2 regions of the Streptomyces sp. a15 genome follow, and region 2 is predicted to be linked to the other one. Evidence: riboswitches for the same ligand, from Rfam matches in the RefSeq annotation. Region 2 holds a riboswitch; the other holds the start of a gene.

Region 1 (15,047 bases), on a different contig from region 2:
ATGGCCGACTGAACTCGCCGAATACAACGGCTGTATCGGCCCCGATGGCCCGCGGTGGAAAAGTGCGGGACAATCTGGACGGGTGAAGTCGGCCAGACCGTCGTCTCTTAGAGGAGGACGCTTCCGACATGAAGGCCGTCGTGATGGCCGGAGGCGAAGGCACACGCCTTCGCCCCATGACCTCAAGCATGCCCAAACCGCTCCTGCCAGTGGCCAACCGGCCGATCATGGAGCATGTTCTGCGGCTGCTCAAAAGGCATGGGCTCAACGAGACCGTCGTTACTGTCCAGTTCCTGGCCTCATTGGTCAAGAACTACTTCGGTGACGGCGAGGAGCTCGGTATGGAGCTCACCTATGCCAATGAGGAGAAGCCACTCGGTACCGCCGGAAGCGTCAAGAACGCCGAGGAGGCGTTGAAGGACGATGCTTTCCTCGTCATTTCCGGTGATGCCCTGACCGACTTCGATCTCACCGAGCTCATCGCTTTCCACAAGGAAAAAGGCGCGCTGGTCACCGTCTGTCTGACACGTGTGCCCAACCCGCTCGAGTTCGGAATCACGATCGTCGACGAGGAGGGCAAGGTCGAGCGCTTCCTGGAGAAGCCGACCTGGGGCCAGGTCTTCTCGGACACCGTGAACACGGGTATCTACGTGATGGAGCCCGAGGTGTTCGACTATGTCGAGGCCGATGTCTCCGTCGACTGGTCCGGCGATGTCTTCCCGCAGTTGATGAAGGAAGGCAAGCCGATCTACGGCTTTATCGCCGAGGGCTACTGGGAGGACGTCGGTACCCACGAGAGCTATGTGAAGGCGCAGGCCGACGTCCTGGAGGGCAAGGTCGACGTCGATCTCGACGGTTTCGAGATCTCCCCGGGTGTGTGGGTGGCGGAAGGCGCAGAGGTTCATCCCGACGCCGTTCTCCGTGGACCGCTCTACATCGGTGACTACGCCAAGGTCGAGGCCGGTGCCGAAATCCGCGAGCACACCGTCATCGGCTCGAACGTCGTTGTGAAGACCGGGGCGTTTCTGCACAAGGCTGTGGTGCACGACAACGTGTACGTCGGGCAGCACAGCAATCTGCGGGGTTGCGTCGTCGGAAAGAACACCGACATCATGCGCGCGGCCCGGATCGAGGACGGCGCCGTCATCGGGGACGAGTGCCTGATCGGCGAAGAATCGATCGTGCAGGGCAATGTGCGGGTGTACCCGTTCAAGACCATCGAGGCCGGCGCGTTCGTCAACACCTCGGTGATCTGGGAGTCCAGGGGACAGGCGCACCTCTTCGGTGCTCGCGGTGTGTCCGGGATCCTGAACGTGGAGATCACGCCCGAGCTGGCCGTGCGTCTCGCCGGCGCCTACGCGACCACGCTCAAGAAGGGCTCGACCGTCACCACGGCCCGTGACCACTCCCGTGGTGCCCGGGCGCTCAAGCGGGCGGTCATTTCCGCGCTGCAGGCCAGCGCCATCGACGTACGGGATCTGGAGAACGTACCGCTGCCCGTGGCGCGGCAGCAGACCGCGCGAGGCAGTGCCGGCGGGATCATGATCCGGACCACGCCCGGTGTCCCGGATTCCGTGGACATCATGTTCTTCGACGGGAATGGTGCCGACCTGTCGCAGGGGAGCCAGCGGAAGCTGGACCGGGTGTTCGCGCGGCAGGAGTACCGACGGGCGTTCCCGGGTGAGATCGGGGACCTGCATTTCCCCGCCAGTGTCTTCGACTCGTACACGGGGTCGTTGCTGCGGAACGTCGACACCACGGGCATTTCCGAGTCTGGGCTCAAGGTCGTCGTCGACGCGTCGAACGGTAGTGCCGGGCTTGTGCTGCCCAGCCTGCTCGGCAAGCTCGGTGTGGACGCGCTGACCATCAACCCGGGTCTCGACGAGTCCAGGCCGACCGAGTCGGCGGACGGGCGGCGGTCGGGGCTGGTGCGGCTGGGAGAGATCGTGGCGTCCGCACGGGCCGCGTTCGGGGTGCGGTTCGACCCCGTGGGTGAGCGGCTGTCGCTGGTCGACGAGAAGGGACGCATCGTCGAGGACGATCGTGCGCTGCTCGTCCTGCTCGACCTGGTGGCCGCGGAGCGGCGCAGTGGTCGAGTCGCGCTGCCGGTGACCACCACCAGGATCGCCGAGCAGGTGGCGGCGTATCACGGGACGCAGGTGGAGTGGACGACCACTTCTCCGGACGACCTGACGCGCGTCGGCCGCGACGAGACGACGATCTTCGGTGGGGACGGCAAGGGTGGGTTCATCGTCCCCGAGTTCAGCAGTGTCTTCGACGGTACGGCGGCGTTCGTACGGTTGATCGGGCTGGTGGCGCGGACGCAGCTCACGCTCAGCCAGATCGACGCGCGGATTCCGCGGGCGCATGTCCTCAAGCGCGATCTGGCGACTCCCTGGGCTGTCAAGGGGCTTGTGATGCGGCGGGTCGTGGAAGCGGCCGGAGACCGCTTCGTGGACACCACGGACGGTGTGCGGGTGGTGGAGACCGACGGGCGCTGGGTGATGGTGCTGCCCGACCCGGCGGAAGCGGTCACCCACCTGTGGGCGGAAGGGCCGGACGACGCCTCCGCCCAGGCCCTGCTCGACGAGTGGTCGGCGGTCGTGGACAGCGCCGGGCGCTGAAGCCACTGCACGCGCGCGTGCCGGACAAGTGCCCCTGAGGGGGCCTGTCCGGCACGCCGGTGGGGCCATTCGGAGGTAGCGGTCGCGGCGTGCGACGATGTGCGACATGCCGCAGCAGCCCCCCGTTCGGAGCACTCCTACGCGCCCCTCGCGCCCGGACGCCTCCATGTCGCTGCTGACCAACGTGATGGACCACAGCCTCGACGACGGGTACGCAGAGGCCGCCGCACGCAAGGAGGCCGCGGGTGAGGGCGGCCTTCCCAAGACGCTGCGGGCGAAGCTGGGTCTGGCCGCTGGTCTGGTGCTCGCGGCACTGGTCGTGACCGTCGGTGCCGCCCAGGCCCGGGTCGCGGCTCCTGTCGTCGCCAAGGAGCGCGAGGAACTGATCGACCGTATCGACCGGGAGACCGAGGCGGCGGACGAACTCGAGGACTCCGTCGACCAGCTGCGCGACGACGTGAGCGCGCGGCAGCGTGCGGCCCTCAGGGACAGCGGCGGCAGTGACCGGGCGGAACTCGTGGGCATTCTGTCCGGTGCCACGGAAGTGACAGGCCCCGGTGTGAAGCTGGTCGTGGACGACGCCAAGGAAGCCACCTCAGGTGGGGATGGCGACCCACGCGAGACCTCCGGGTTCTCCGACACCGGGCGGGTGCGCGACCGCGACATGCAGCGGGTGGTCAACGGACTGTGGGCGTCGGGTGCCGAGGCCGTGTCGATCAACGGGCAGAGGCTGACGGCGCTGTCGGCGATCAGGGCCGCGGGTGACGCGATACTGGTCGACAACAAGCCGCTGGTTCCGCCCTACACGGTGCTGGCCGTGGGGGACGGCAAGCGGTTGAGCACCAGGTTCCAGGACAGCGCCGACGGGCTGTACCTGCACGCCCTGCAGGAGAACTACGGCATCCGGACCGCCATTTCCGCGGAGGACGACCTCCGGCTGCCCGCCGCACCGAGTGTGATCGTACGTACAGCACAGCCGAGAACTGAGAAGGGCACATCGTGATCGCCGTACTGGGCCTCGTCGTGGGAGTCGTGGCCGGCCTGTTGGTCCGGCCCGAGGTTCCGGCGGTCGTCGAGCCTTACCTGCCGATCGCCGTGGTGGCGGCACTAGACGCCGTCTTCGGAGGACTGCGGGCCATGCTCGACGGCATCTTCGACGACAAGGTCTTCGTCGTGTCGTTCCTGTCGAACGTGGTCGTGGCAGCGCTGATCGTGTTCCTGGGCGACAAGTTGGGCGTCGGTGCCCAGCTGTCCACCGGAGTCGTCGTCGTGCTCGGGATCCGGATCTTCTCCAACGCCGCGGCGATCCGCCGACACGTGTTCCGGGCGTGAGGCAGATGAGCAACCAGGACGGGACACCCGAGAACAGGCTGCGCAAGGAGCTGCCGGAGGAAGTGACCGCCGAGGCCTCCGGGCCGGCAGCGGACGCCTCTCCCGAGTCGCCGCAGTTGAGCGGTCGTCAGCGGCTGGTGAACGGGTTGTGGCCGCCGCGTGTCAGCCGGGCCCAACTCATCGTCGCGGTGCTGTTGTTCGGCCTGGGCTTCGGTCTGGCCGTGCAGGTGGCGTCGAACAGCGACAGTGACAGCGCCCTGCGGGGCGCGCGTCAGGAAGATCTTGTGCGCATCCTCGATGAACTGGATGACCGTACTCAGCGTCTTGAAGACGAGAAGCAGGGCCTCGAGAAGCAGCGGGACGAGTTGGAGAACAGCTCGGACCAGGCCGAGGAGGCCCGCAAGCAGACGGTCGAGAAGGAGAAGCAGCTCGGCATCCTGGCGGGCACGGTGGCCGCGCAGGGGCCCGGCATCACGATGACGATCGACGACATGAAGGGGGCGGTCGAGGCGGACATGCTGCTCGACACGATCCAGGAGCTGCGCGCGGCCGGTGCGGAGGCGATCCAGGTGAACGGCGTGCGGGTCGTCGCGGGAACCTATCTGACGGACTCCGACAAGAGCGTGAGCGTCGACGGGAACAAGATCAACGCGCCCTATCGTTTCAAGGTCATCGGCAAGCCGCAGGACCTCGAACCGGCGCTCAACATCCCCGGAGGCGTGGTGCAGACTCTTGAGAAGGAGCAGGCCACCGTGACCGTCGAGCGGTCGGACAAGATCGTCGTGGACGCCTTGCGAGCAGCGAAGCGGCCTGACTACGCTCGGTCGTCCTCCCAGTGAACCGGGGGTGCATGGCAGACGTCCGGCGAGGGCATGAGGTTGCGGGGGGTCGGCGCACCGAATGGGTGGTGCGTGGTGGAAACTGTCTGGTGGATACGGACGTTGTGAGGATGTCCGGGTCGACCGGTGTGTTCAATCAGGGTTCGTCCTGCCCCACGGGCGGGTCTGTTTCGGTCAAGGGGAATCGCCCGTGAAGTTGTTTGCGAAGTTGTTCGGCAAGAGCGCGCGAGAGGGCAGTGCCAATGCGACTGCCCGCCATCGCGCACAGCCTGACGCAGAAGGCCAGCGCCCGCTGTTCCGGGATCAGGTCGATGGTCCGGGCGATGACATTTCCGGTGGTCAGGGCGCGCCGTCGGTTGACCCTGCCCAGGCCGGCGGCATAGGTTTCGGACAACCGCCAACCTCAAGTGCGGGTGGAGGGTTTTCCCCTATGTCGGCCCTGGTGTGTACGAGGTGCGGTAACCGCAACGCGGAGAACAGCCGCTTCTGTTCCAACTGCGGTGCTCCGCTGCGGGCCGGGGCAACGCCCGAGCGTCCGTCCGAGACGACGTCCACGATCTCCATTTCCGGGCTCGAGGCCTACGACGCCGAGGTCACGGGCCAGACGCAGATGCCCATGCTCTCCCCGGAGGCACAGGCGGCCGTCGACGCGCTGCCGCTGGGATCGGCGCTCCTGGTGGTGCGCCGCGGTCCGAACTCGGGCAGCCGCTTCCTGCTGGACGGCGACCTGACCACGGCCGGGCGTCACCCGCAGAGCGACATCTTCCTGGACGACGTGACGGTCTCCCGTCGGCACGTGGAGTTCCGCCGCGGTCAGGACGGCTCGTTCACGGTGGCCGACGTGGGCAGTCTGAACGGCACGTACGTCAACCGCGAGCGGATCGACCAGGTCGCTCTGTCGAACGGCGACGAGGTGCAGATCGGCAAGTACCGGCTGGTCTTCTACGCGAGCCAGCGGGGCTACTGACCCGCCCCCGGACACCGTCCGGGGGGACCCCCAGGAAGGTCCATGCTTCAAACACCGAGCGGCGGTGCCGGGCACGGTACCGCCGCCACGGACAGTGGACTGATGAGCATCGGCACGGTGCTGAACGTGCTGCGCGACGAGTTCCCCGAAGTCACGATCTCCAAGATCCGTTTCCTGGAGTCGGAGGGGCTCATCGAGCCGCAGCGGACCCCGTCGGGGTATCGCAAGTTCAGCGCCGACGACGTCGAGCGCCTCGGCCATGTCCTGAGGATGCAGCGGGACCACTATCTGCCGCTCAAAGTGATCCGTGAGCACCTGGACGCCATGGAGCGCGGTGAGGCGCTACCCCTGCCGACGGTAGGGCGTCAGCGGGACGGCGAGGGTGTTGCGGAGGTCACCGAGGGGCCGACGGCGGCCAGGATCGGGCGGGACGAGCTGATGGCCGCCGCCGAGATCGGTGAGCAGGAACTTCAGGAGTGGGAGTCGTACGGGCTCATCACTCCACTGCCCGACGGGGCGTACGACGCGGAGGCGGCCACCGTGGCCTCGCTGATCGCCGAGCTGGGGCGGTTCGGCATCGAGCCGCGGCATCTGCGGGTGATGAAGGCGGCGGCCGACCGTGAGGCCGGGCTGGTGGACCAGGTGGTGGCCCCGTTGAAGCGGCATCGCAACCCGCAGACCAGGGCACACGCCGAGGCCCGTACGAAGGAACTGGCCGGGCTCACGGTGAAGCTGCACGCGGCGCTCGTACAGACCGCGCTGGGTGTGCGGCTGCCGTGATACGGGCGGGTTCGCACCGACCGGATCGGCCACCCGTTCCCTGCCCGACTACCCAAACGTCCCGGGCACGGCCTAGGGTTGCTGTGTGAACGAGCTCGATGTCGTAGGTGTCCGGGTCGAAATGCCCTCCAACCAACCGATCGTGCTCCTGCGTGAAGTGGGAGGCGACCGCTACCTCCCCATCTGGATCGGGCCTGGGGAGGCTACGGCGATCGCCTTCGCGCAGCAGGGCATGGCCCCCGCCCGACCGCTGACCCACGACCTGTTCAAGGACGTGCTGGAGGCCGTCGGCCAGGAGCTCACCGAAGTGCGCATCACGGACCTGCGTGAAGGCGTCTTCTACGCGGAGCTCGTCTTCGCCAGCGGGGTCGAGGTCAGTGCCCGCCCGTCCGACGCCATAGCGCTTGCCCTGCGCACCGGAACGCCGATCTACGGCAGTGACGGCGTGCTCGACGACGCGGGTATCGCGATCCCGGACGAGCAGGAGGACGAGGTGGAGAAGTTCCGCGAGTTCCTCGACCAGATCTCGCCCGAGGACTTCGGTACCAGCAGCCAGTGAGGCAGGCGCGGCTCGGCGGCGAACGGTCCTGCCGGGCTCGTCCACGTCCGTTGACGCCGCAAATGCCGGCATTTGCCGGCGGCGCGTGAGAGAGTCCTGCGAGCCGCCCCGAGCGCATTCGGCTAGCCTTTCCCCGCGGTTGGGTGCGGGAAACCACTCGAAGGGTGATTATCACCCGGCGTGCCGAGTGTGGCGATCGTTGACGCGCCCCTGGTGACTGCCTACCGTCGAGAAGGCAGGTCAAGGACGGAGGTCGGCGTGAGAAGCAGCGGCGACGGTACGGCTGGGGGTGCCCCCGGACGCAGTCTCGGGGCGAGCGGTCCGTACCCGCTTCACAGCAACGCGGCCGATCACGCTCCGCAGCGACCGGCGGCCGTGCCGAGCAGCGGAGGGGCGACGTCCATGGCGTCCGAGCAGATCGGCTACCGCGGTCCGACGGCCTGTGCGGCCGCCGGAATCACTTACCGGCAACTGGACTACTGGGCCCGTACCGGCCTCGTCGAGCCGAGCGTGCGGCCCGCCCACGGGTCGGGGACGCAGCGTCTCTACAGCTTCCGGGACGTCGTCGTACTGAAGATCGTCAAGCGCTTTCTGGACACCGGTGTGTCACTACAGAACATCCGCGCCGCCGTTCAGCATCTCAGGGAACGCGGTTTCTGCGACCTGGAGCGGATGACGCTGATGAGTGACGGTGCCACGGTGTACGAGTGCACCTCGCCGGACGAGGTCCATGCGCTGCTCCAGGGCGGTCAGGGCATCTTCGGGATCGCCGTGGGTGTGGTGTGGCGGGACGTGGAAAGCGCGCTCTCCCAGCTGCACGGGGAGCGGATCGACACCGGGGAGACCCTCGTCGGTCACAACCCCGCGGACGAGCTGGCGCGGCGGCGCAACCGGGCGGTCTGACCGGGCGGTCCGACCGGGCGGTCCGACAGTTGGACCGCTCTTCGGGGACGGCATTGTCAGTGGCGTAGGGCAGCATCGGAGATGTGAGAAGCGCGCCCACGATCCTGCATCTCGACATGGATGCCTTCTTCGCCTCGGCGGAGCAGGCATCCAAGCCGAGCCTGCGCGGGAAGGCGGTCATCGTGGGTGGGCTCGGGCCGCGCGGAGTGGTCGCCACCTGCTCGTACGAGGCGCGTGTGTTCGGGGTGCACTCGGCGATGCCCATGGCCCAGGCGCGTCGGCTCGCTCCCAACGCGGCGTATCTCGTGCCGCGCTTCGCGTTCTACCGGGCGATCAGCGAGCAGGCGATGGGGCTTCTGAGGGAGCTGTCGCCGTTGGTGGAGCCGTTGAGCCTGGATGAGGCGTTCGTGGACCTGGAGGCCGGCGGAGCGGCCTGGGACGACGCGTCGGCGCGGCTGGCCGGGGCCAAGCTGCGCGCCGACATACGGGCCGTCACCGGACTCACGGGATCGGTGGGCCTGGCGGCCTCCAAGATGCTCGCCAAGATCGCCTCCGAGCAGGCCAAGCCTGACGGGCTGGTGGTCATCGAGCCGGGAACCGAGCGAGCCCTGCTCGGGCCGATGCCGGTGCGGACCCTGCCCGGGGTGGGGCCGGCGACGGGCGACCATCTGCGGCGGGTCGGGATCCACACGGTCGAGGAGATTGCCGAGGCGGGCGAGGACGAACTCGTACGGCTGCTGGGCAAGGCGCACGGACACGCCTTGTACGCCATGGCGCTGGCGCACGACGAGCGGCCAGTGGTGGCCGAGCGGGAGACGAAGTCGGTGTCGGTGGAGGACACGTACGACATCGACATCCACGACCGGGTCCGGGTGGGGATGGAGGTGCAGCGGCTGGCCGACCGGTGTGTGCGGCGGCTGCGGAGCGCCGGGTTGTCCGGGCGGACCATCGTGCTGAAGGTGCGGAGGTACGACTTCTCCACGCTGACCCGGTCCGAGACCTTGCGGGGGCCCACGGACGATCCGGCGGTGGTGCGGGAGGCTGCCGCGCGGCTGCTGGATTCCGTGGACACGACGGGGGGTGTGCGGCTGCTGGGGGTGGGGGTGAGCGGGCTGGCCGACTACACGCAGGAGGATCTGTTCGCGCAGGCGGCGGGCGAGCAGGAGGACTCCGGAGTGGCGGAGGATGCCGATGACGTTCCTGCGGAGGCGCCGGTGGTGCCGGTCGAGCGGCGGTGGGCCTCGGGGCTCGATGTCACGCATGCCGAGTTCGGGCACGGATGGGTGCAGGGGAGTGGGGTCGGGCGGGTGACTGTGCGGTTCGAGACGCCGGATTCGGAGCCGGGGCGGGTGCGGACGTTTCGGGTTGATGATCCGGAGTTGGAGCCGACGGAGCCGTTGCCGTTGGTGCGCGGGCCTTTTGCGGAGGCTTGAGGGTGCGGGTGCGGGTGCGGGTGCCGGTGCGGTTTTGGGTGCGGGTGCGTTGGGGGCACCCGGCCTTCGGCCGGGTTTGTGTTCCCACCCGCACCACCCGTGTGGGATTCGTTGTCGGGTGCGGGTGGCCCCTGTGGGGGCTGGGCGCCGTCGGCGGGTGCGGGGGTGGTCAGGTTTCGTCTGTGCCTGCCAGCTTGCCGAAGTTGTGGTCCGGGAAGGGGGGAGGGGCGGCCACGTCGAGGCCGTAGTGGTGGTAGAGCTGCAGTTCCTGCTCGGGCGAGAGGTGGCGGCCCACGCCGAAGTCGGGGGCGTCCTTGATCAGGGCGCGGTCGAAGGGGACGTGGAGGGTGCCTTCGATCAGTTCGCTGGGTTCCAGGGGGACGAAGGCGTCTCGGGAGAAGAGTCCGGTGCGTATCGCGGCCCACTCCGGTGCGCCGGTCGCGTCGTCGAGGTAGACCTCGTCGATCGTGCCGAGCTTGGTGCCGTTGCGGTCGAACGCCTTGCGGCCGATCAGGTTGCGCGGATCGATGTCGGTCTGCACGGGCCCTCCACTTGCTCGCAACTCATCCGTAAGCACTACAAAAGAGCAGATTGAGGAACGTGGCCACTCGAAGACGCGGGCGTTGACCCCGCTGGTAGTCTGGCAAGCGGCTGCTGACCCCGCGCGGGAGAGTCCTCCGGACACCATCCGGAGGCGCCGAAGGAGCAAATCCTCCCCGGAATCTCTCAGGCCCACGTACCGCACGGACGAGGTCACTCTGGAAAGCAGAGCGGGTGCCGACGGCGTCGACGGCTTCCGCTCTCACCGACGGTGAAAGCCGGCTGCCCGCGGGCGGCCGGTGAAGCTCTCAGGTTGAGATGACAGAGGGGGAGGCCGTCCGGGTACCCGCGCCGTGGTGACCCTCGAAGGTCGTGTCAGACCAGGAGGCCTCCGTAATGACCGCCCATCGCATTCCGCTCTCCGAGCTCGAGCAGGGAATCCCCTTCGAGCAGCGCCACATCGGGCCCGACCAGGAAGCGCGGGCCAAGATGCTCGCGCAGGTCGGATACGGCTCGCTCGACGAGCTCACCGCTGCCGCGGTCCCGGATGTGATCAAGAACGCCGACGCGCTGGAGCTGCCGGGCGCGCGCACCGAGGCCGAGGTGCTGGCCGAGCTGCGGTCGCAGGCCGACCGGAACCAGGTTCTCGACTCCATGATCGGGCTCGGGTACTACGGGACGTTCACGCCGCCCGTCATCCTGCGCAATGTGATGGAGAATCCGGCCTGGTACACGGCCTACACGCCGTACCAGCCCGAGATCTCCCAGGGGCGGCTCGAAGCCCTGCTGAACTTCCAGACGATGGTCGCCGACCTCACCGGGCTGCCGACCTCAGGTGCCTCGCTGCTCGACGAGGGCACCGCGGCCGCCGAGGCTCTGGCGCTGTGCCGGCGTATGGGCAAGAACAAGAAGGGTCTCTTCCTGGTCGACGCGGACACACTGCCGCAGACCATCGCCGTGATCCAGACCCGTGCCGAGCCGACCGGCGTGGAGGTCGTCGTCGCCGACCTCAGCGACGGCATTCCGGCCGAGATCGCCGGGCGTGAGATCAACGGCGTGCTGCTCCAGTACCCGGGCGCCTCCGGTGCCGTACGCGACATCAAGCCGGTCATCGAGCAGGCGCACGAGCTCGGCGCGCTCGTGACCGTCGCCGCTGATCTGCTCGCGCTCACGCTGCTGAAGTCCCCGGGTGAACTCGGTGCGGACATCGCGGTCGGTACGACGCAGCGCTTCGGTGTGCCGATGGGCTTCGGCGGGCCGCACGCCGGATACATGGCGGTGCGCGAGAAGTTCGCGCGCAGCCTGCCCGGGCGGCTCGTGGGTGTGTCCGTGGACGCCGACGGGAACAAGGCGTACCGGCTCGCCCTGCAGACGCGTGAGCAGCACATCCGCCGGGAGAAGGCGACCAGCAACATCTGCACCGCGCAGGTGCTGCTCGCCGTGATGGCCGGCATGTACGCCGTCTACCACGGGCCCGAGGGCCTGAAGACCATCGCGCGGCGCACCCACCGGTACGCCACGGTCCTCGCCGCCGGGCTGACGGCCGGCGGAGTCGAGGTCGTGCACGGTTCCTACTTCGACACGCTGACCGTCCGGGTGCCCGCACAGGCCGCTCAGATCGTCGCCGCGGCACGCGAGAACGGCGTCAACCTGCGGCTCGTGGACGCCGACCACGTGTCCATGGCCTGCGACGAGACCACGCTGCGGGCCCAACTGGGCGCCGTATGGAACGCGTTCGGGGTCGAGGGTGACATCGAGGCGCTCGACGCCGTGGCCGAGGAGACGCTTCCGGGCGCGCTGCTGCGGTCCGACGACTACCTGACGCACCCCGTGTTCCACCAGCACCGCTCCGAGACCGCGATGCTGCGCTACCTGCGTCGGCTCGCCGACCGCGACTACGCGCTCGACCGCGGGATGATCCCGCTGGGCTCCTGCACCATGAAGCTCAACGCGACCGTCGAGATGGAGCCGGTCACCTGGCCCGAGTTCGGGCAGCTGCACCCCTTCGCGCCCGCCGAGCAGGCGCAGGGCTATCTCACGCTCATCCGTGAGCTGGAGGATCGACTCGCCGAGGTCACCGGCTACGACAACGTGTCGCTGCAGCCCAACGCCGGGTCGCAGGGCGAGCTGGCCGGACTGCTCGCCGTACGCGGGTATCACCGGGCCAACGGTGACGAGCAGCGGACCGTGTGCCTGATTCCGTCGTCGGCGCACGGCACCAACGCCGCCAGTGCCGTCATGGCCGGGATGAAGGTCGTCGTCGTGAAGACCGCCGGGGACGGCGAGATCGACATCGAGGACCTGCGAGCGAAGATCGAGCAGCACCGGGACGAGCTGTCGGTGCTGATGATCACGTACCCGTCGACGCACGGGGTGTTCGAGGAGCATGTCGCCGACATCTGCGCGCAGGTGCACGAGGCGGGCGGGCAGGTGTACGTCGACGGCGCCAACCTCAACGCGCTGGTGGGGCTGGCCAAGCCGGGGCACTTCGGCGGGGACGTCTCCCACCTGAACCTGCACAAGACCTTCTGCATCCCGCACGGCGGCGGCGGTCCGGGTGTCGGCCCGGTGGGTGTGCGTGCGCACCTGGCGCCGTATCTGCCGAACCACCCGCTGCAGCCCGCGGCCGGTCCGGAAACGGGTGTCGGGCCGATCTCGGCCGCCCCCTGGGGCTCCGCGGGGATCCTGCCGATCTCGTGGGCGTACGTCCGGCTCATGGGCGGTGAGGGCCTCAAGCGGGCCACGCAGGTGGCGGTGCTCTCCGCGAACTACATCGCCAAGCGGCTGGAGCCGCACTACCCGGTGCTCTACACCGGTCCCGGCGGGCTGGTCGCGCACGAGTGCATCATCGACCTGCGGTCGCTGACCAAGGCGACCGGCGTGAGCGTCGACGACGTCGCGAAGCGGCTCATCGACTACGGGTTCCACGCGCCGACGATGTCCTTCCCGGTGGCCGGCACGCTGATGATCGAGCCGACCGAGTCCGAGGACCTGACCGAGCTCGACCGGTTCTGCGAGACGATGATCGCCATTCGTGCGGAGATCGAGAAGGTCGGAAAGGGCGAGTGGTCCGCGGACGACAACCCGCTGCGGAACGCGCCGCACACCGCCGGTGCGCTGGGCGGGGAGTGGGAGCACGCCTACACGCGCGAGGATGCCGTCTTCCCGGCCGGGGTGTCGGTCGCGGACAAGTACTGGCCGCCGGTGCGCCGTATCGACCAGGCCTTCGGTGACCGGAACCTCGTGTGCTCCTGCCCGCCGCTGGATGCGTACGAGGACTGACGGGCAGTACACATTCACACGTAGTACGTGATGAGGGCTCCGTCCGGCTGTTCGTCGGGCGGGGCCCTTGTACGTCATGTCGTCATGGCGTCGCGAGGGAGACCTCGGTCGACTTGATCAGGGCGACGACCGAAGCGCCGGGGGCCAGGGCGAGGTCCGTGACGGGGTCCCTGGTGATCACGGCGGTCAGGTCGCCGCCCTCGACGGCGACCTTGACGGAGGCCATCGCGCCGCCGGTCGCGATGTCCCGGACGGTACCCGGGAGCTGGTTGCGGATGGACACGCCGTCGACCCGGGCGGTGGCGAGGGACACCTCCGTCGACTTCACCAGGGCGCGTACGGCGGAACCCGTGGCGAGGCCGAGTTCCTCGGTGGCTTCCAGGGTGATCGCCGCGGTGAGGTCGCTGCCGCCGGTGAGGCGGATCCTGACCGTGGCCATGACTTCGCCGGGGGAGACGGAGGTGACGGTGCCGGGGAGCTGGTTGCGGATGCTCAGGCTCATGGAGAAGGCCTCGCTGGGGGTGGGGGAGTGTCTGTGGGTGGGGAGTGTGGGGCTGGGGAAGTCGGGGGTCCCCACCGTAGTCGGCTGTGGGGATTATGCCGGGTATGCGTGTGTCTGGGTTGCCTTGACCGTTGCCCAGACCGGTGCGCCGGGGTGCAGGTCGAGTTCGGCCGCGGCGACCGTCGTGAGGTCGGCCGCCAGGGGGAGTTCGCCGGCGAGGTCGGCGCGGATCTGGTCGCCGTGGGTCTCCAGGCCGGCCACTTCGCAGCGCCAGAGGTTGCGGGCGCTGGAGCCGGTGGGGCGGTCGCGGTAGAGGGTCACGGCGCCCGGGGGAAACGCGACGAAGACCGGTCCCGCGAGGTCCTCCGTGGTGGTGATGGCGGGGCCGGCGTCGAGACGGACCGTGTGGCCCTCGGCTTGGCCCTTGTAGAGGTTCAGGCCGACGAGTTGCGCGATGTAGTCCGTACGGGGGTGGCGGGCGATGTCGGCCGGTGTGCCCTCCTGGACCACCTGGCCGTGCTCGACGACCACCAGCCGGTCGGCCAGCACCATGGCGTCCAGCGGGTCGTGCGTGACCAGGACGGCGACGGCCTCGAACTCGGCCAGGTGGCGGCGGAGTTGGGCGCGTACCTCCAGGCGGGTGCGGGCGTCCAGGGCTGCCAGGGGTTCGTCCAGGAGGAGCAGGCGGGGGCGGGTGGCCAGGGCGCGGGCCAGGGCGACGCGCTGGGCCTGGCCGCCGGAGAGACGGCGGGGCTTGGCGCCGGCGTGGTCGGCGAGGCCCATGCGGTCCAGCCATTCGGCGGCCTGCGTGCGGGCCCCGGTCTTGGTCGCGCCCTGGCAGCGCGGGCCGAAGGCCACGTTGTCGAGGGCGGACAGGTGGGGGAAGAGCAGATAGTCCTGGAAGACGACGCCTACGGGGCGGGATTCGGGGGGCGTCCGGTCCAACTCGGTGCCGTCCAGGCGCAGGTGGCCGTCGGTGAGTGGGGTGAGGCCGGCGAGTGCGCGCAGGGCGGTGGTCTTGCCGGCGCCGTTCGGGCCGAGGAGGGCGAGGACGTCGCCGGGGGCGGCGGTGAGGGTGATGTCGAGGCGGAAGGTGTCGTGGTCGACGACGAGGTGGGCGTCGAGGCCTTCACCGCGGGTGTGTTCGGCGGTGGCGTCGGGTGGGGTGTCGTCGAGGTCGGTCATGGGGTGTGTGTCCTGTAGGGGGGGGTTGGCTGTGGCGGCTGGGGGGTGTTGTAGTGCGGGGCAGCGGCGGCCGGGGGTTTGGAGCGCGGGGCAGTGGGGGC
Region 2 (15,047 bases):
CGTCCGCGACCAGCTCGGCCGCCTCCTTGGCCACGGTCAGCAGCACCGTGTCCTGGGGAGCCTGGTCCGCGAAGTTCTCCGGGTGGTGGCAGGCGACCTGCTGGCCGGGCTTCAGCTCGACGAGCGGCGGCTCGGCCGTCGTACAGATCTGCGTCGCCTTCCAGCACCGGGTGTGGAAGCGGCAGCCGCTCGGCGGGGAGATCGGCGAGGGCACGTCGCCCTTGAGCAGGATGCGCTCGCTCTTGGCCGCCCTGCGCCTCGGGTCCGGGATCGGCACCGCCGACATCAGCGCCTTGGTGTACGGGTGCATCGGCGCCTTGTACAGCGAGTCGCGGTCGGAAAGCTCCACGATCTTGCCGAGGTACATCACGGCGATACGGTCCGACACATGGCGTACGACGGACAGGTCGTGCGCGATGATCACGTACGTCAGGCCCAGCTCCTGCTGGAGGTCGTCCAGCAGGTTCACCACCTGCGCCTGGATCGACACGTCGAGCGCGGAGACCGGCTCGTCCGCCACGACCAGCTTCGGGTTCAGCGCGAGCGCGCGGGCGATGCCGATGCGCTGGCGCTGGCCGCCGGAGAACTCGTGCGGATAGCGGTTGTAGTGCTCGGGGTTGAGGCCGACCACCTCCAGCAGGCGCTGGACCTCCTTCTTGATGCCGCCCTCGGGCTCGACGCCCTGGAGCTTGAAGGGGGCGCCGACGATCGTGCCGATGGTGTGGCGCGGGTTCAGCGAGGAGTACGGGTCCTGGAAGATCATCTGCACGTCGCGGCGCATCGGACGCATCGCGCTCACACCGAGGTGCGTGATGTCCCTGCCCTCGAACTCGACCTTTCCGGCGGTCGGTTCGAGCAGCCGGGTGATCAGCCGGCCCATCGTGGACTTGCCGCAGCCGGACTCGCCGACGACGCCGAGCGTCTCGCCGGAGCGGACCTCGAAGTCGATGCCGTCGACCGCGTGCACCGCGCCGACCTGCCGCTGGAGCAGGCCCTTCCTGATCGGGAAGTGCTTCTTCAGCCCGGTCACCCTCAGCAGGACCTCGCCCGGGGCGGGGTCCTTCGTGAGGGTGGCGCCCCCCTCCTGAGGAGCGTCGCCCTGCGCGGGAATGGTCACCGCTTTCTCGTCGTCACTCACAGCTTCGGCGCAATCTCTTCGGTCCAGATACGCTCCCGCTGCTCCGTGCCCAGGTGGCAGGCGGCCCAGTGCCGGCTGCCCACTTCGGCGAGCTCGGGGCGGACGGTGCGGGTGACGTTGTCCTTCGGGAGGTCCGCGTACGGGCAGCGCGGGTTGAAGGCGCAGCCGGACGGGATGTTGATCAGCGAGGGCGGGGAGCCCTTGACCGGGATCAGACGCTCCTGCTGGTCGCGGTCCAGGCGCGGCATCGAGCCCAGCAGACCCCAGGTGTAGGGGTGCCGGGGCTCGTAGAACACCTTCTCGGCCGGGCCCCGCTCGACGCAGCGGCCGCCGTACATCACCAGGATGTCGTCGGCCAGTTCGGCGACGACGCCCAGGTCGTGGGTGATGACGATGACCGCGGAGCCGAACTCCTTCTGCAGGTCGCGGATCAGGTCGAGGATCTGCGCCTGGACGGTGACGTCCAGGGCGGTCGTCGGCTCGTCCGCGATCAGCAGCTCGGGGTTGTTGACCAGCGACATCGCGATCATCGCACGCTGGCGCATACCACCGGAGAACTCGTGCGGGTAGCTGTCGACCCGCTTGTCCGGCTGCGGGATGCCCACCCGGTCGAGCATCTCGACCGCGCGGCGCTTGGCGGTCTTCTTGTCGACGTCGTGGTGGATCCGGTACGCCTCCACGATCTGCTGGCCGATCGTGTAGTACGGGTGCAGCGCCGACAGCGGATCCTGGAAGATCATCGCCATCTCGCGGCCGCGCAGCTTGCGCACGTAGTCCGGGTCGGCGGACAGGAGCTCGGTCCCGTCCAGCCAGATCTCCCCGGAGATCTGCGCCTTGCGCTTGCCGTACTGGCCGGCGGTGTGCAGGCCCATGATGCCGAGTGAGGTCACCGACTTGCCGGAGCCGGACTCGCCCACGATGCCGAGGGTCTTGCCCTTCTCCAGCTGGAAGCTGAGCCCGTCGACGGACTTGACCAGGCCGTCGTCGGTCGGGAAGTGCACCTTCAGGTCGCGCACTTCCAGGAAGGAGGTCGGGGCGGGCGAGGAACCGATGGGCTCGCCCACGGCCGCTCCGCTCTTGCTGAGTTCGGTCATGTGAGCCTCACTCGGGGGTCGATCACGGCGTACAGGATGTCCACCACGAGGTTGGCGACGAGCACCGCGAGGGATGTGATCAGGGTGACGCCCACGATGATGGGCAGGTCCTGATTGCGGATGGCGTCCAGTACGGCCCGGCCGAGGCCGGGCAGGTTGAACGTGGACTCGGTCAGGATCGCGCCGCCGATGAGGGCGCCGAGGTCCATGCCGAGCATGGTCAGGATCGGCGTCATCGTCGAGCGCATGGCGTGCTTGCCGATGACGGTCTGCTCCTTGAGGCCCTTGGCGCGGGCCGTGCGGATGTAGTCCTCGCCCAGGATCTCCATCATGGTGGCGCGGGTGATCCGGGCGTACATCGCCGCGTAGAGGAACGCCAGGGTGATCCAGGGCAGGATCATGCCGCCGAACCAGCCGCCGAAGCTCTCCTCCAGGGGCACGTACTGCGCGTCGATCCATTTCAGCCCGAAGGCGAAGATCGCCAGGCTGAGCATGCCGGTGAAGTAGATCGGGAGGGAGACACCGCCGAGCGCGATGACCATCGCGCCACGGTCCCAGATGGTTCCCCGCTTGAGCGCGGAGAGCACACCCGCCGCGACACCGAAGACCAGCCACAGTACGGCGGCACCGAGCGCGAGCCCCAGGGTCACCGGGAAGCGGTCGGTCAGCACCGGCCAGACGGCCTGCTCACTGCGGAACGAGTACCCGAAGCACGGTGCCGAGCAGTGGATGGTGTCCCCGCCGCCCGAGTACGTGCGGCCGGCGAAGATGCCCTTGAAGAACTCCCAGACCTGGGCGTAGATCGGGTCGCCGAGACCCAGCTTCTGCCGCACCGCCTCGACGGAGGCCGGGTCGGCCTGCTTGCCCACGAAGCTCGAGGCGATGTCTACCCCCGCCCACTTGGGGACGAGGAAGAAGATGCCGAAGACCACCATGATGATGACCACGAGCATCACTGCGGCGGCGAACAACCGCCTGATGAGGTAAGCGAGCACAGCTCTCGGCCCGCCGCGGACCGTGGGCCACCGGTGGGGGTACCTCCCACGCCTTTTGGGCAGTGGGGGACTTCCGGTGGCCCACGATCACGCTGCGCCGGCCTTCACCTGCCTTTCGTGCCGTGTGGCGGGTGTGCCGGGACTACTTCGCGGACTTCAGACCGAGGTTGACGAAGTCGTACATACCGCTGTAGCCGTCGGTGGTGTACACGTTCGCCAGGTTGTCCGAGCGCCAGTTGATGAACTTCTCGAAGACGAAGGGCAGGTAGTACGCGCCCTCCATCACCTTGTGGTTGATCTCCGTGGCGATCTTGGTCTTGCCCGCGTCGTCCAGCGTGGTGATGTAGTCGTCGAACAGGCCGTCGATCGTCTTGTCCTTGATCAGAGCGAAGTTGTTGTTACCGCTCTCCAGGATGTACTTGCTGTCCCACAGCGGCATACCGAAGCCCTGGACGGTCGGGAAGTCCGGACCCCAGCCCATGATGATGATGCCGTAGCCCTTCTTCTTCACGTTCTCGGGGCTGCCGATGATGCCGGAGGTCTGCGAACCGTCGAACTGGTCGATCTGGGCGTTGATGCCGATCTTCTTCAGCGACGCCTGCAGGGACTGGGCGGTGGCCACCTCGACCGGCTTGTTGTTGCGGACCGCGATGGTGGTGGAGAAGCCGTTCGGCTTGCCGCAGGCCTTCAGCGCTTCCTTGGCCTTGGCGGCGTTGCCGGACTTGTTGGCACCGGCGATCTCGTACGGGTCGTACTTCTGGCCCTCGGCGCCCGACACGGACGGCGGCAGCATGTTGGTGCCGATGTCACCACCGGCAACGGGGCCACCGCGCGCGGTCTGCAGCGACACGTGGTCGGCACCGTAGATCACGGCCTTGCGGCACTCGGCGTTGTTGAACGGCGCCACGCTCTGCGGGAAGGTCGCGTAGCGGATGTAGCCGGAGACCGGGTTGTCCAGGTTGGCCTTGTGCTGCTTCAGGGCGGTGGTGCGGCCCTGCGGCGACATGCCGGTCTGGTTGATGTCGAGGTCCAGGTCACCGTTGAGCAGACGCTGGTCCAGCTGGTTGGCGTCCGAGAAGAACTGGACGGTGATCTTGTCCGGGTAGGCCTTGCGGATCGGGTCCGAGGCCTGCTTCCACTCGGTGTTGCGGACCAGCGTGAGGTCCTTGCCCGGGCTGTACGACTGGAACTTGTACGGGCCGGAGGAGAACGGGTGCAGACCGTACTTGGACTTGGTGTCCTTGTCCTGGCGGACCGGGGACGCGGAGATCAGACCCAGCATCTCCTCGAAGTCCGAGTTGGCGGCCGGCAGCTTGAAGACGACGGTCTTGTCGTCCGGCGTCTCGATCGCCTTCAGACCCAGCTTGTCCGGGGAGGTGTCCTTGTACGGGCCCTTGTACTCGCCCTTCGGGTCGAGCACGTCCTTCAGGTAGACCGGACCGCCGGACAGCACGTCCTGCGCCCACACGCGCTCGATGCCGTACTTCACGTCCTTGGACGTGATCGGCTTGCCGTCCTCCCACGTGACGCCGTCACGCAGGGTGTACGTGTAGGTCTTGCCGTCGTCCGTGACCTTGGCGAGACCGGTGGCGAGGTCCGGGGTCAGCTCGGCGCCGGCCTTTCCGGGCTCCGTCTTGTTCGTGACGAGCTGGCGGCTGTAGTAGCGCGCGAAGTTCCACATGAAGCCGTAGTAACCGCGCGTGGTGTCCCACGAGTCGGCATCCTGGGCGCCACCAAACTTCAGCGTGCCGCCCTTCTTGGCGGCAGAGGCCTGGGCGACCTTGTTGTTCGCGGCGTCGAAGCCGGCGGCACCGGTGCTCGAGCCGCCGTTGTCGCCGTCGTCTCCACCGCCGCCGCACGCCGCCGTGGTCAGCAGCGCGGCGACAGCGGCGACAGCGGCAAACGCCTGCTTCCGCCGCCCTGAGGTGCGTTGGGTAGTCACGATCTCGGATCCTCCGGATTTGATGAGAGACCCCGTGTGAGTGCCACGGGACAGTTGGGGTGCTGCGCCTGGACGGTGCGGCGGTTCAGCCGGTTCAACGGGAGGCCTTCGGGTCCAGCGCGTCCCGGACGCCGTCGCCGAAGAGATTGAAGGCCAGCACGGTGATGAAGATCGCCACGCCCGGGACCACCATGTACATGGGGTCGGACTCGTAGTAGTCGATCGCGCTCGAGAGCATCTGCCCCCAGGAGGCGGTGGGCGGCTTGACGCCCACGCCCAGGAAGCTGAGCGCCGCCTCGGTGAGGATGTTGGTGGGGATCATCATCGTTGTGTACACGACGATCGGGGCGACGAGGTTGGGCAGCAGTTCCTTGAACAGGATGTACAGCCGCCCCGCGCCCAGCGATCGGGCGGCCTCCACGTACTCGCGCTCACGCAGCGAGAGTGTCTGGCCGCGCACCACGCGTCCGATGTAGGGCCAGCCGAAGAAGCCGATGACGAGGATCATCACGAAGACGCGCACGCTCGAACCGGTGAGCCCCAGCATCTCGTTCGGCATGACGGAGACCAGCGCGATGATGAACAGCAGCTGCGGGAAGGCGAGCAGGCCGTCCATCACCCGGCTGATCACGGAGTCGAGCCAGCCGCCGAAGAACCCGGCGAGGATGCCCAGCACCGTGCCGAGGATCACGGCGACCACGGCGGACAGGAAGCCCACCAGCAGGGAGATCCGGGCGCCGTAGAGGATGCGGGCGAGGATGTCGCGGCCGTTGACCGGCTCGACGCCGAGCAGGTGTTCGCCGCTGATGCCGCCCAGGGAGCCCGTGGGCGTGCCGAAGAGCGGGTCGATGAGGTTCTCGTGGTACTCGTTCGGGTCCTGCCCCAGGAGGCTCGTGATGACCGGGGCGAGCAGCGCGATCACCACCAGGAAGAGCACCACGGCGCCGCCCGTGAGAGCCAGCTTGTCCCGCTTCAGGCGCTCCCAGGCGATCCGGCCCAGGGAACGCCCCTGTACGGCCTTCGCATCGGCGCTGACCAGCGCCGCTTCTTCGGCCGCACTCGGGGCCGCTTCCGCGGTCGGCTCGTGCAATGGTGCCGTCATCTGGCAGGGACCCCTCTCAACCGGCGGTAGCCGGCCCGCACTTGCCGCTGTGGCGGCATTGATTCAGTCCGTCGTACACAGGGACGAAAGGCCCCTGGTGCGGGAGTCTTCAACGCTTTGGCGATCTGTTGCCAGACTTGACGGTGAAAGGATGCATAAACGTGATGCGACCCAGAGGGTTCCGTTATCCGGACGCCGGGTAGCGCGGGGCGGACGCAGGCCAGTTGGGACATTGGGGACATGGAGGGATGATCCACCCAGTTCTACGCGCGAAGACGGGGAAGGCGGGTCCGGCCACCGGGGCCGGAGAGGAGTTCGGTCAGTAGCCGCCGCGGGCCGGCGGATAGCCGTAACCGGCCACTGGAGCCTGGGCCGAGGAGGGGGCGGGGGCCGGGGCGGACCCCGCATGGGCCTCGCGGTCGTAGAAGGGGCGGGCGCTCGCCCGCATCCACAGCGCCACCGGGTCGTACTCGTCGGACATCGCCACCGTCGACACCGGGAGCCCGTCCGGGACCGCGCCGATCGACTGCTGCATCATCGCGCGCACCGAGTCGACGGCCGGCGGGCTGGTGTCGTACACATCGAGTCCGATGGCGAGATACGGCGCCCCGAGCGCGGGCTGCACCCAGGCGCGGCGCAACGCGCGGACGGCCGGGGTGCGGTGGGCGTTCTGCGCGAGCAGGGCGTAGAACTGCGGGATCTCGATGCCGGGCTCGGACAGCCGCAGGGGTCCGGCGGGCTGGCGCTCCAGGCCGGTGGCGATGCGGCGCAGATCGAGCCAGGGGATGCCGACGCCGCCGCCGGGAGCGTGCGGATTCAGCCAGAGGCCGTAGTGGTCGGGGTACAGGGTGCGGGCGACGTCGATTCCGTCGACGACCTCATAGGAGCGGTTCCAGCCGCTGGCCGAGAGTTCCTGGGCCGAGGTGACGCACGGCGCGTAGCCGTACCCGTCGACCTCCATGTTTCCGTACTGGGCGTCCGGGGAGCCCGCCTGGCCGTGCCACAGCAGCATCCAGACCTGGCCGGAGGAGGGGGTCGCGAGCGCGCGCAGGAGTGCCTCGTAGGCGTCGTAGCGCCCGGGCGTCACCTGGCGCAGCATGTGCTCGACCTGCCCGGCCGCGATGCCGCTGGCGCTCACCTGTACCGCCCCTTCATGAAGTTGCCTCGGATATGAAACCAGCTTAGGCGCTGTGCTGGGCGGAGCCGTGAGAGCTCGGGGCTGCTCGCCGGTGGGCGGATGCGGGTTGTTCGTGGCTTGTCGCGCCCCCGCGGCGGAGCCGCATGTCGACACAGCCCCGCGCCCCTGGGGACGCCGCCCTTGCGGCGTTCTCTAGTAGCCGCTCGTGTAGAAGGGCCGGACCTGCTCACGCATCCAGTGGCCCACCGGGTCGTCGGCCACGTCCAGGAGGACCAGGTTGACCGGCCAGGGGGCCGGGGCGCGGCCCAGGGCCGCGGCCAGGGCGTCCATGGGGGCCGTGCGCAGGTCGGGGGCGTCCCAGTGGGAGAGCTCCACTCCCACGAACATCACCGGGTTCGCCGTCTCGATGGCGGCCAGGCAGCGGCGGGCCGTGAGGATGACGCCGGTGGCCGCGAACTCGGCCGAGGCCGCGGCGAGGAAGTCGACGGGGTCGTCCTGCCAGTCGGGCTCGTAGAGCTTGACGCGGCCGCCGCTCGCGGGGCCGTCCAGCGGGGTACGGCCGGTGCGGCAGAGGTCGGCCACGGCGGGCGGGGGCAGCGGGACGCCGACCGTGCCGTCCGGGTTCACGGCGATGCCGACCTGCGGGGGCAGCCCGCGGGCGAACTCCACCGCGGGCGCGATGGTGTACGACATGTGCGAGCCGACGACCTGGCGGAACTGCTCCTCGGAGCTGAACACCGGGACGTAGGCCTGACCGTCGATCTCCAGCGTGGGCAGGTCGAGCGGGCCGCTGTGCGGGCCGCCGCCGCTGGGCAGCGGGATCCACACGAAGCTGCGGCCGAGCACCTCGACGATCCGCCCGCCGGCCCCGGGGATGCCGAGGGAGGCGGAGAGCACCTCCTCCAGCTCGTTGCCGGGCCATCCGCCGTGCGAATGGGCGTGCGCCTGTGCCGGGAACTCCGAGAAGCCCGCTGGGAGATCCGCCGGGAAGTCCATCTGCTGTCTACCGCCTGCCGAGTACCGCTGCTGTGGCTGAAAAGGCTAACGGGTGCGGGCGGGCCGGGAGTCAGCCCGTCACAGCAATCCGGCCCCTGCACCCGTTCGGGCCGCGAAACCGACCCGCCTCAGCCCGTGAAGCCGATCCGCCTCAGCCCGTGAAGCCGATCCGCCTCAGGACGTTCGCCGCGTCCCGGTCGATCAGGACCGCCGAGCCGCAGCCCGGCGGCAGGTCGCCCTGCTCCACGGAGCTGATCAGGCGGGCGGCCGCGCCGCGGTGACGCAGGAACGCGTACCGCGAGACGCCGCGGCCGCGTTCGCGCTGGCCGGCCAGGGCCGTGTCGGGGGCGACGTCGAGCAGCATCAGGTGCAGGGTGCCGCCCCGGCGGCGGGCCTCGCGGGCCAGCCAGCCGCGCACCCAGGCCTGCGTACCGCAGTCGTGCACGACGACGCCCTCGCCGGAGCGCAGGGCGCGGCGCAGTCCGGCGTAGTGGGCGACGCGGACGAGCGGGCGGTAGACCGCGTACGGCAGGAAGCGGGACAGCCGGCCGTCCCAGCGGTCGCGGGTGTCCTGGGAGTCGATCCGCGTGCCCTTGACGGTGCGCCGCATCAGCGTGGACTTGCCGCTGCCGGGCAGGCCGGTGATCACGACGAGGTCGCGGGGCCCGAAGAGCAGTGCGTGCGGGCTGTGGCCCTCGCGCTCGCGCAGGTCGCGGAGGACGGGTGCCGGGCGCGCTCCACACGCGCCGCGGGCCGGGGCCGAGGGCTGCTCGGGCAGCGCTACGGCCGAGGTCGTGGCGTACGCAGTGGTCCTGTTCACCGTGATCGTCCTCCCCTGGGGTGGGTCACGAGTTTCCCTCCCCGTCGAGTGTAAAGAGAAGGTAATACGCGGTGTCTCGCGTTTTCATGCGCTTACTGCCACAGGCCGGTTACAGATGCGGCCTGCCACGCGCCGACGATGCGTGCAATGATGTGCGCGCCAACTGCATACCGGCCGCTTGAATCCGCGCGGGAGAGTCCCCAGCCGTACCTCGCTGGGGCGCCGAAGGAGCAAGTCCCTCCCTTGAATCTCTCAGGTCCCCGTTACCGCGCGGGCGAGGCACATCTGAAAAGCGGGCCGCTGCGACAGTGGCTCCACCCAAGGTGCAAGTCGTGACCACCGTTTCGCGGGGTCACGTCGAACCTCTCAGGTTCCGATGACAGATGGGGAGGAACGACCTCGCCGTCATGCCTTGGGAGACGACCGTCCGATGAGCAGCACCGCACCCCGTCACACCGCGCTCGATGCCCTGCATCGTTCGCTCGGCGCGACGATGACCGACTTCGCCGGCTGGGACATGCCCCTGCGCTACGGCTCCGAACGCGACGAGCACAACGCCGTACGCACCCGCGCCGGACTCTTCGACCTCTCGCACATGGGCGAGGTCACGGTGACCGGCCCGCAGGCCGCGCAGCTCCTGAACTACGCGCTGGTGGGCAACATCGCGTCCGTCGGTGTCGGCCGCGCCCGCTACACCATGATCTGCCGCGAAGACGGCGGCATTCTCGACGACCTGATCGTCTACCGGCTGGCCGACACCGAGGCCGGGTCTTCTCACTACATGGTCGTCGCCAACGCCTCCAACGCCCAGGTGGTGCTGGACGCGCTCGTGGAGCGTTCGTCCGGCTTCGACGCCGAGGTGCGCGACGACCGGGACGCGTACGCGCTGATCGCCGTGCAGGGTCCCCAGTCGCCGGGGGTGCTGAAGTCCCTCACCGACGCCGACCTGGACGGACTGAAGTACTACGCCGGCCTGCCCGGCACCGTCGCCGGCGTCCCGGCGCTGATCGCCCGCACCGGCTACACCGGCGAGGACGGCTTCGAGCTGTTCGTGGCGCCTTCCGACGCGGAGCAGCTGTGGCAGGCCCTGACCGAGGCGGGCAAGGGCGTCGGCCTGGTCCCCTGCGGGCTGTCGTGCCGCGACACGCTCCGCCTGGAGGCGGGCATGCCGCTGTACGGCCACGAGCTGTCGACGTCGTTGACCCCCTTCGACGCCGGCCTCGGGCGCGTCGTGAAGTTCGAGAAGGAGGGCGACTTCGTGGGGCGCGAGGCGCTCACCGAGGCCGCCGCCCGCGCGGAGACCAACCCCCCGCGCGTCCTCGTCGGCCTGGTCGCCGAGGGGCGTCGGGTCCCGCGCGCCGGGTACGCGGTCGTCGCCGGCGGCGAGGTGATCGGCGAGGTCACCTCCGGCGCGCCCTCCCCCACGCTGGGCAAGCCGATCGCGATGGCGTACGTCGACGCCGCGCACGCGGCTCCGGGCACGCCGGGTGTCGGGGTGGACATCCGGGGCAGCCACGAGCCGTACGAGGTCGTGGCGCTGCCGTTCTACAAGCGCCAGAAGTAGAGACTCAAACGCCAGAAGTACAGACTTGAGCGGTCCGTGCGCGTGACCCTGCGCACATTTCCGCTGCTCACGTGCGTTTCCAGCAGTCCCCCATTCACCAGCACTCCCCCGCGTACAGGAGAATTCAGGCCATGAGCAACCCCCAGCAGCTGCGTTACAGCAAGGAGCACGAGTGGCTGTCGGCCGCCGCGGACGGCGTCTCGACGGTCGGCATCACGGAGCACGCGGCCAACGCGCTCGGCGATGTCGTGTTCGTCCAGCTTCCGGAGGTCGGTGCCACGGTGACCGCGGGCGAGACCTGCGGCGAGCTGGAGTCGACCAAGTCGGTCAGCGACCTGTACGCCCCGGTGTCCGGTGAGGTCACCGAGGTCAACGAGGACGTGGTGAACGACCCGTCGCTGGTGAACTCCGCGCCCTTCGAGGGCGGCTGGCTGTTCAAGGTACGTGTCACGGACGAGCCGGCCGACCTGCTCTCCGCCGACGAGTACACCGCCTTTTCCGCCGGCTGAGGAGTCGTACACCCGATGTCCGTTCTGAACACGCCCCTGCACGAGCTCGACCCGGAGATCGCCGCCGCGGTCGACGCCGAGGTGAGCCGCCAGCAGTCCACCCTCGAGATGATCGCCTCCGAGAACTTCGCGCCGGTCGCGGTCATGGAGGCGCAGGGTTCGGTCCTCACCAACAAGTACGCGGAGGGCTACCCCGGCCGCCGCTACTACGGCGGCTGCGAGCACGTCGACGTCGCCGAGCAGATCGCGATCGACCGGGTCAAGGAGCTGTTCGGCGCCGAGTACGCCAACGTGCAGCCCCACTCCGGCGCCTCCGCCAACCAGGCCGCGCTGTTCGCGCTGGCCCAGCCCGGCGACACCATCCTCGGCCTGGACCTCGCCCACGGCGGCCATCTGACCCACGGGATGCGGCTGAACTTCTCCGGCAAGCAGTTCAACGTGGTCGCGTACCACGTCGACGACGCCGGCCTGGTCGACATGGCCGAGGTCGAGCAGCTCGCCAAGGAGCACCGGCCGAAGGTGATCATCGCGGGCTGGTCGGCGTACCCGCGGCAGCTGGACTTCGCCGAGTTCCGCCGGATCGCCGACGAGGTCGAGGCGTACCTGTGGGTCGACATGGCGCACTTCGCGGGTCTGGTCGCGGCGGGTCTGCACCCGAACCCGGTCGAGTACGCCGATGTCGTCACCTCCACCACCCACAAGACGCTGGGCGGCCCGCGCGGCGGCATCATCCTCGCCAGGAAGGACTTCGCGAAGAAGCTCAACTCGTCCGTCTTCCCGGGCTTCCAGGGCGGCCCCCTGGAGCACGTGATCGCGGCCAAGGCGGTGTCCTTCAAGGTCGCGGCGAGCGAGGACTTCAAGGAGCGCCAGCGCCGTACGGTCGAGGGCGCGCGGATCCTCGCCGAGCGGCTGACGGCGCCGGACGCCCGCGAGGCCGGCGTCAACGTCCTGTCCGGCGGCACCGACGTGCACCTGATCCTGGTCGACCTGCGCGAGTCCGAGCTGGACGGGCAGCAGGCCGAGGACCGCCTCCACGAGGTCGGCATCACGGTCAACCGCAACGCCGTCCCGAACGACCCGCGTCCGCCGATGGTCACCTCGGGCCTGCGGATCGGTACGCCCGCCCTCGCCACCCGCGGCTTCACGGCCGAGGACTTCGCGGAGGTCGCGGATGTCATCGCCGAGGCGCTCAAGCCGTCCTACGACGTCGAAGCCCTCAAGACCCGGGTGAAGGCCCTTGCCGACAAGCACCCGCTGTACCCCGGTCTGAACAAGTAGTTCCTTTTTGTGGCGTGCCCCGCACACTCGACAGTGCGGGGCGCCCGCCCCCTGCACCACCCGTATTGAGGAGTACCCGTGGCCATCTCGGTCTTCGACCTGTTCTCGATCGGCATCGGCCCGTCCAGCTCCCACACGGTCGGCCCGATGCGCGCGGCCCGCATGTTCGCCCGCCGCCTGCGCAACGAGGCCCTGCTGGAGTCGGTCGCGTCCATACGGACCGAGCTCTACGGCTCCCTCGGCGCGACCGGCCACGGGCACGGCACCCCCAAGGCGGTGCTGCTCGGCCTGGAGGGCGACTCGCCGCGCACGGTGGACGTGGAGAAGGCCGACCAACGGGTGGAGGACATCAAGGCGGCGAGGCTGCTGCGGCTCCTCGGCGAGCACGAGATCGCCTTCGACTTCGACAAGGACCTCGTCCTCCACCGCCGTAAAACCCTGCCCTACCACGCGAATGGCATGACCCTGTGGGCGTACGACGCCTCCGGGGCGGAGCTGCTCACCAAGACGTACTACTCGGTGGGCGGCGGCTTCGTCGTCGACGAGGACGCGATGGGCGCGGACCGCATCAAACTCGACGACACGGTCCTCAAGTACCCCTTCCGCACCGGCGACGAACTGCTGCGCCTGACGCAGGAGACCGGCCTGTCGATCTCCGCGCTGATGCTGGAGAACGAGCGGGCCTGGCGCACGGAGGAGGAGATCCGCGCGGGTCTCCTGGAGATCTGGCGGGTGATGCAGGCGTGCGTCTCGCGCGGCATGGCCCGCGAGGGCATCCTGCCGGGCGGGCTGAAGGTCCGCCGCAGGGCGGCCATGTCGGCCCGTCAACTCCGGGCGGAGGGCGACCCGTTGGCGCACGCGATGGAGTGGATCACGCTCTACGCGATGGCGGTGAACGAGGAGAACGCGGCGGGCGGGCGCGTGGTGACCGCGCCGACGAACGGAGCGGCGGGCATCATCCCCGCGGTGCTCCACTACTACATCAACTTCGTGCCGGGTGCGGACGAGGAGGGTGTGGTCCGCTTCATGCTCGCCGCCGGCGCGATCGGCATGCTCTTCAAGGAGAACGCCTCCATCTCCGGCGCCGAGGTCGGCTGCCAGGGCGAGGTCGGCTCGGCCTGCTCGATGGCGGCGGGCGCCCTCGCCGAAGTACTCGGCGGCTCCCCTGAACAGGTCGAGAACGCCGCCGAGATCGGCATGGAACACAACCTCGGCCTCACCTGCGACCCGGTCGGCGGCCTGGTCCAGATCCCGTGCATCGAGCGCAACGGCATGGCCGCGGTGAAGGCGGTCACGGCGGCACGGATGGCGATGCGCGGGGACGGCACGCACAAGGTGTCCCTGGACAAGGTCATCAAGACGATGAAGGAGACCGGGGCGGACATGTCGGTGAAGTACAAGGAGACGGCGCGGGGCGGGCTGGCGGTCAACATCATCGAGTGCTGAGGCCGGTCAGACGACGATGCAGGTCATGGCCGCCCACAGCAGGGGCGAGTGCTCGATGCGGCCGCCGGCTCGCCAGTGGTCGAGTTGCTCGCGCTGCCAGCGGCCGAGCCGGTGCACGGGGTCGCGGTGTTCGTGGGCGGTGTCGACGGCGACGATCGCCTCCGACAGCGGGCGTACGGACTCGGGCAGACCTGCGAGCCCGTGGAAGGCGAAGCTGGTCGGCAGCACCCAGCGGGTGGCGGTGACCAGCTCGGCACCGTTGTGGATCATCGCCGTCGCCAGACCGAACGACTCGGCGAACCGCAGATCGCCGCCGCTCTCGCAGCCGATCAGTGCGACCCGCGGCGGCGCGGGCCAGATCCGCGCACCCGGCTCGCCGTCCGCGCGCAGGGGAAGCGTGCCCAGCAGGAGGTCCTTGGCCGACAGCGGCCGATGGGTGCGGACCGCCTCGGCCAGGCCGACGGTCCCCGGTCCGCAGCACAGATGGAGCGTGCCGTCCTCGCTCTGCCCGCCCTCGACCGGCGCGCTGCTCACGTGGCCGACGTACATCAGCCTGCGTGCCCCCTGGCGGAGCACGCCGCTCAGCCAGTCCCGGTCCAGGTCAGTGCGGCGGAAGGCCTCCGCCGGGGTGGCGACGGACGGCACGACGGCACCCGCGTCGAGACGCCTCCGGACGAACGACAACAGCTCCGGGTCCGAGCCGGGCGGTCCCAGGACCGAGCCGAGCGGGGAGTCGGCCCGGAATCCGGGCACCCGGGGGTCGAGGGCGAGAACGACCGCGCCGGCGTCGGCGTTCGCCGCGGTGTCCGCGTCCGGCGTCGGACGTACCGCGCGGTCCTGCCGTCGCAACCACGCCGGCGCCGTGGTCACGACGTCCGCCAGTTCTATGAGCCGTACGTCGGTCGCGTCGTCGACGGCAAGCAGTTCCCAGGGGACCTGGGCGACCCGGGGAGACGGCTGGATCCGCACCAGCGGGCGGCCCGCGCGCGCCGCCACCTGACGTATCTGCGCCGTCAGCCCCTCCG

What was found. Region 2 has a riboswitch for glycine ahead of gcvT (glycine cleavage system aminomethyltransferase GcvT). Riboswitches for the same ligand answer to the same signal wherever they lie in the genome.
Region 1: another riboswitch for glycine. It lies ahead of gcvP (aminomethyl-transferring glycine dehydrogenase); the one in region 2 lies ahead of gcvT (glycine cleavage system aminomethyltransferase GcvT).

What each region holds. Positions count from the first base shown of each region.
Region 1 covers NZ_JBWLKM010000081.1:784-15,830, forward strand. Annotated here, with positions in the region: gene clsA (cardiolipin synthase ClsA) at 1-12, shown strand, start outside; gene AC5P09_RS42365 (sugar phosphate nucleotidyltransferase) at 129-2,624, shown strand; gene AC5P09_RS42370 (DUF881 domain-containing protein) at 2,731-3,627, shown strand; gene AC5P09_RS42375 (small basic family protein) at 3,624-3,956, shown strand; gene AC5P09_RS42380 (DUF881 domain-containing protein) at 3,962-4,795, shown strand; gene AC5P09_RS42385 (FHA domain-containing protein) at 4,857-5,762, shown strand; gene ftsR (transcriptional regulator FtsR) at 5,805-6,542, shown strand; gene AC5P09_RS42395 (bifunctional nuclease family protein) at 6,628-7,101, shown strand; gene AC5P09_RS42400 (MerR family transcriptional regulator) at 7,360-8,004, shown strand; partial or broken gene AC5P09_RS42405 (DNA polymerase IV) at 8,088-9,685, shown strand; gene AC5P09_RS42410 (PRC-barrel domain-containing protein) at 9,607-9,978, opposite strand; glycine riboswitch at 10,093-10,189, shown strand; gene gcvP (aminomethyl-transferring glycine dehydrogenase) at 10,374-13,259, shown strand; gene AC5P09_RS42420 (TOBE domain-containing protein) at 13,342-13,761, opposite strand; gene AC5P09_RS42425 (ABC transporter ATP-binding protein) at 13,855-14,946, opposite strand.
Region 2 covers NZ_JBWLKM010000077.1:16,490-31,536, reverse strand. Annotated here, with positions in the region: gene AC5P09_RS41730 (ABC transporter ATP-binding protein) at 1-1,117, opposite strand, end outside; gene AC5P09_RS41725 (ABC transporter ATP-binding protein) at 1,135-2,232, opposite strand; gene AC5P09_RS41720 (ABC transporter permease) at 2,229-3,227, opposite strand; gene AC5P09_RS41715 (ABC transporter substrate-binding protein) at 3,370-5,169, opposite strand; gene AC5P09_RS41710 (ABC transporter permease) at 5,264-6,271, opposite strand; gene AC5P09_RS41705 (enhanced serine sensitivity protein SseB C-terminal domain-containing protein) at 6,591-7,409, opposite strand; gene AC5P09_RS41700 (enhanced serine sensitivity protein SseB) at 7,602-8,405, opposite strand; gene AC5P09_RS41695 (AAA family ATPase) at 8,557-9,225, opposite strand; glycine riboswitch at 9,405-9,504, shown strand; glycine riboswitch at 9,505-9,618, shown strand; gene gcvT (glycine cleavage system aminomethyltransferase GcvT) at 9,656-10,789, shown strand; gene gcvH (glycine cleavage system protein GcvH) at 10,921-11,298, shown strand; gene glyA (serine hydroxymethyltransferase) at 11,314-12,576, shown strand; gene AC5P09_RS41675 (L-serine ammonia-lyase) at 12,655-14,022, shown strand; gene AC5P09_RS41670 (CHAT domain-containing protein) at 14,029-15,047, opposite strand, start outside.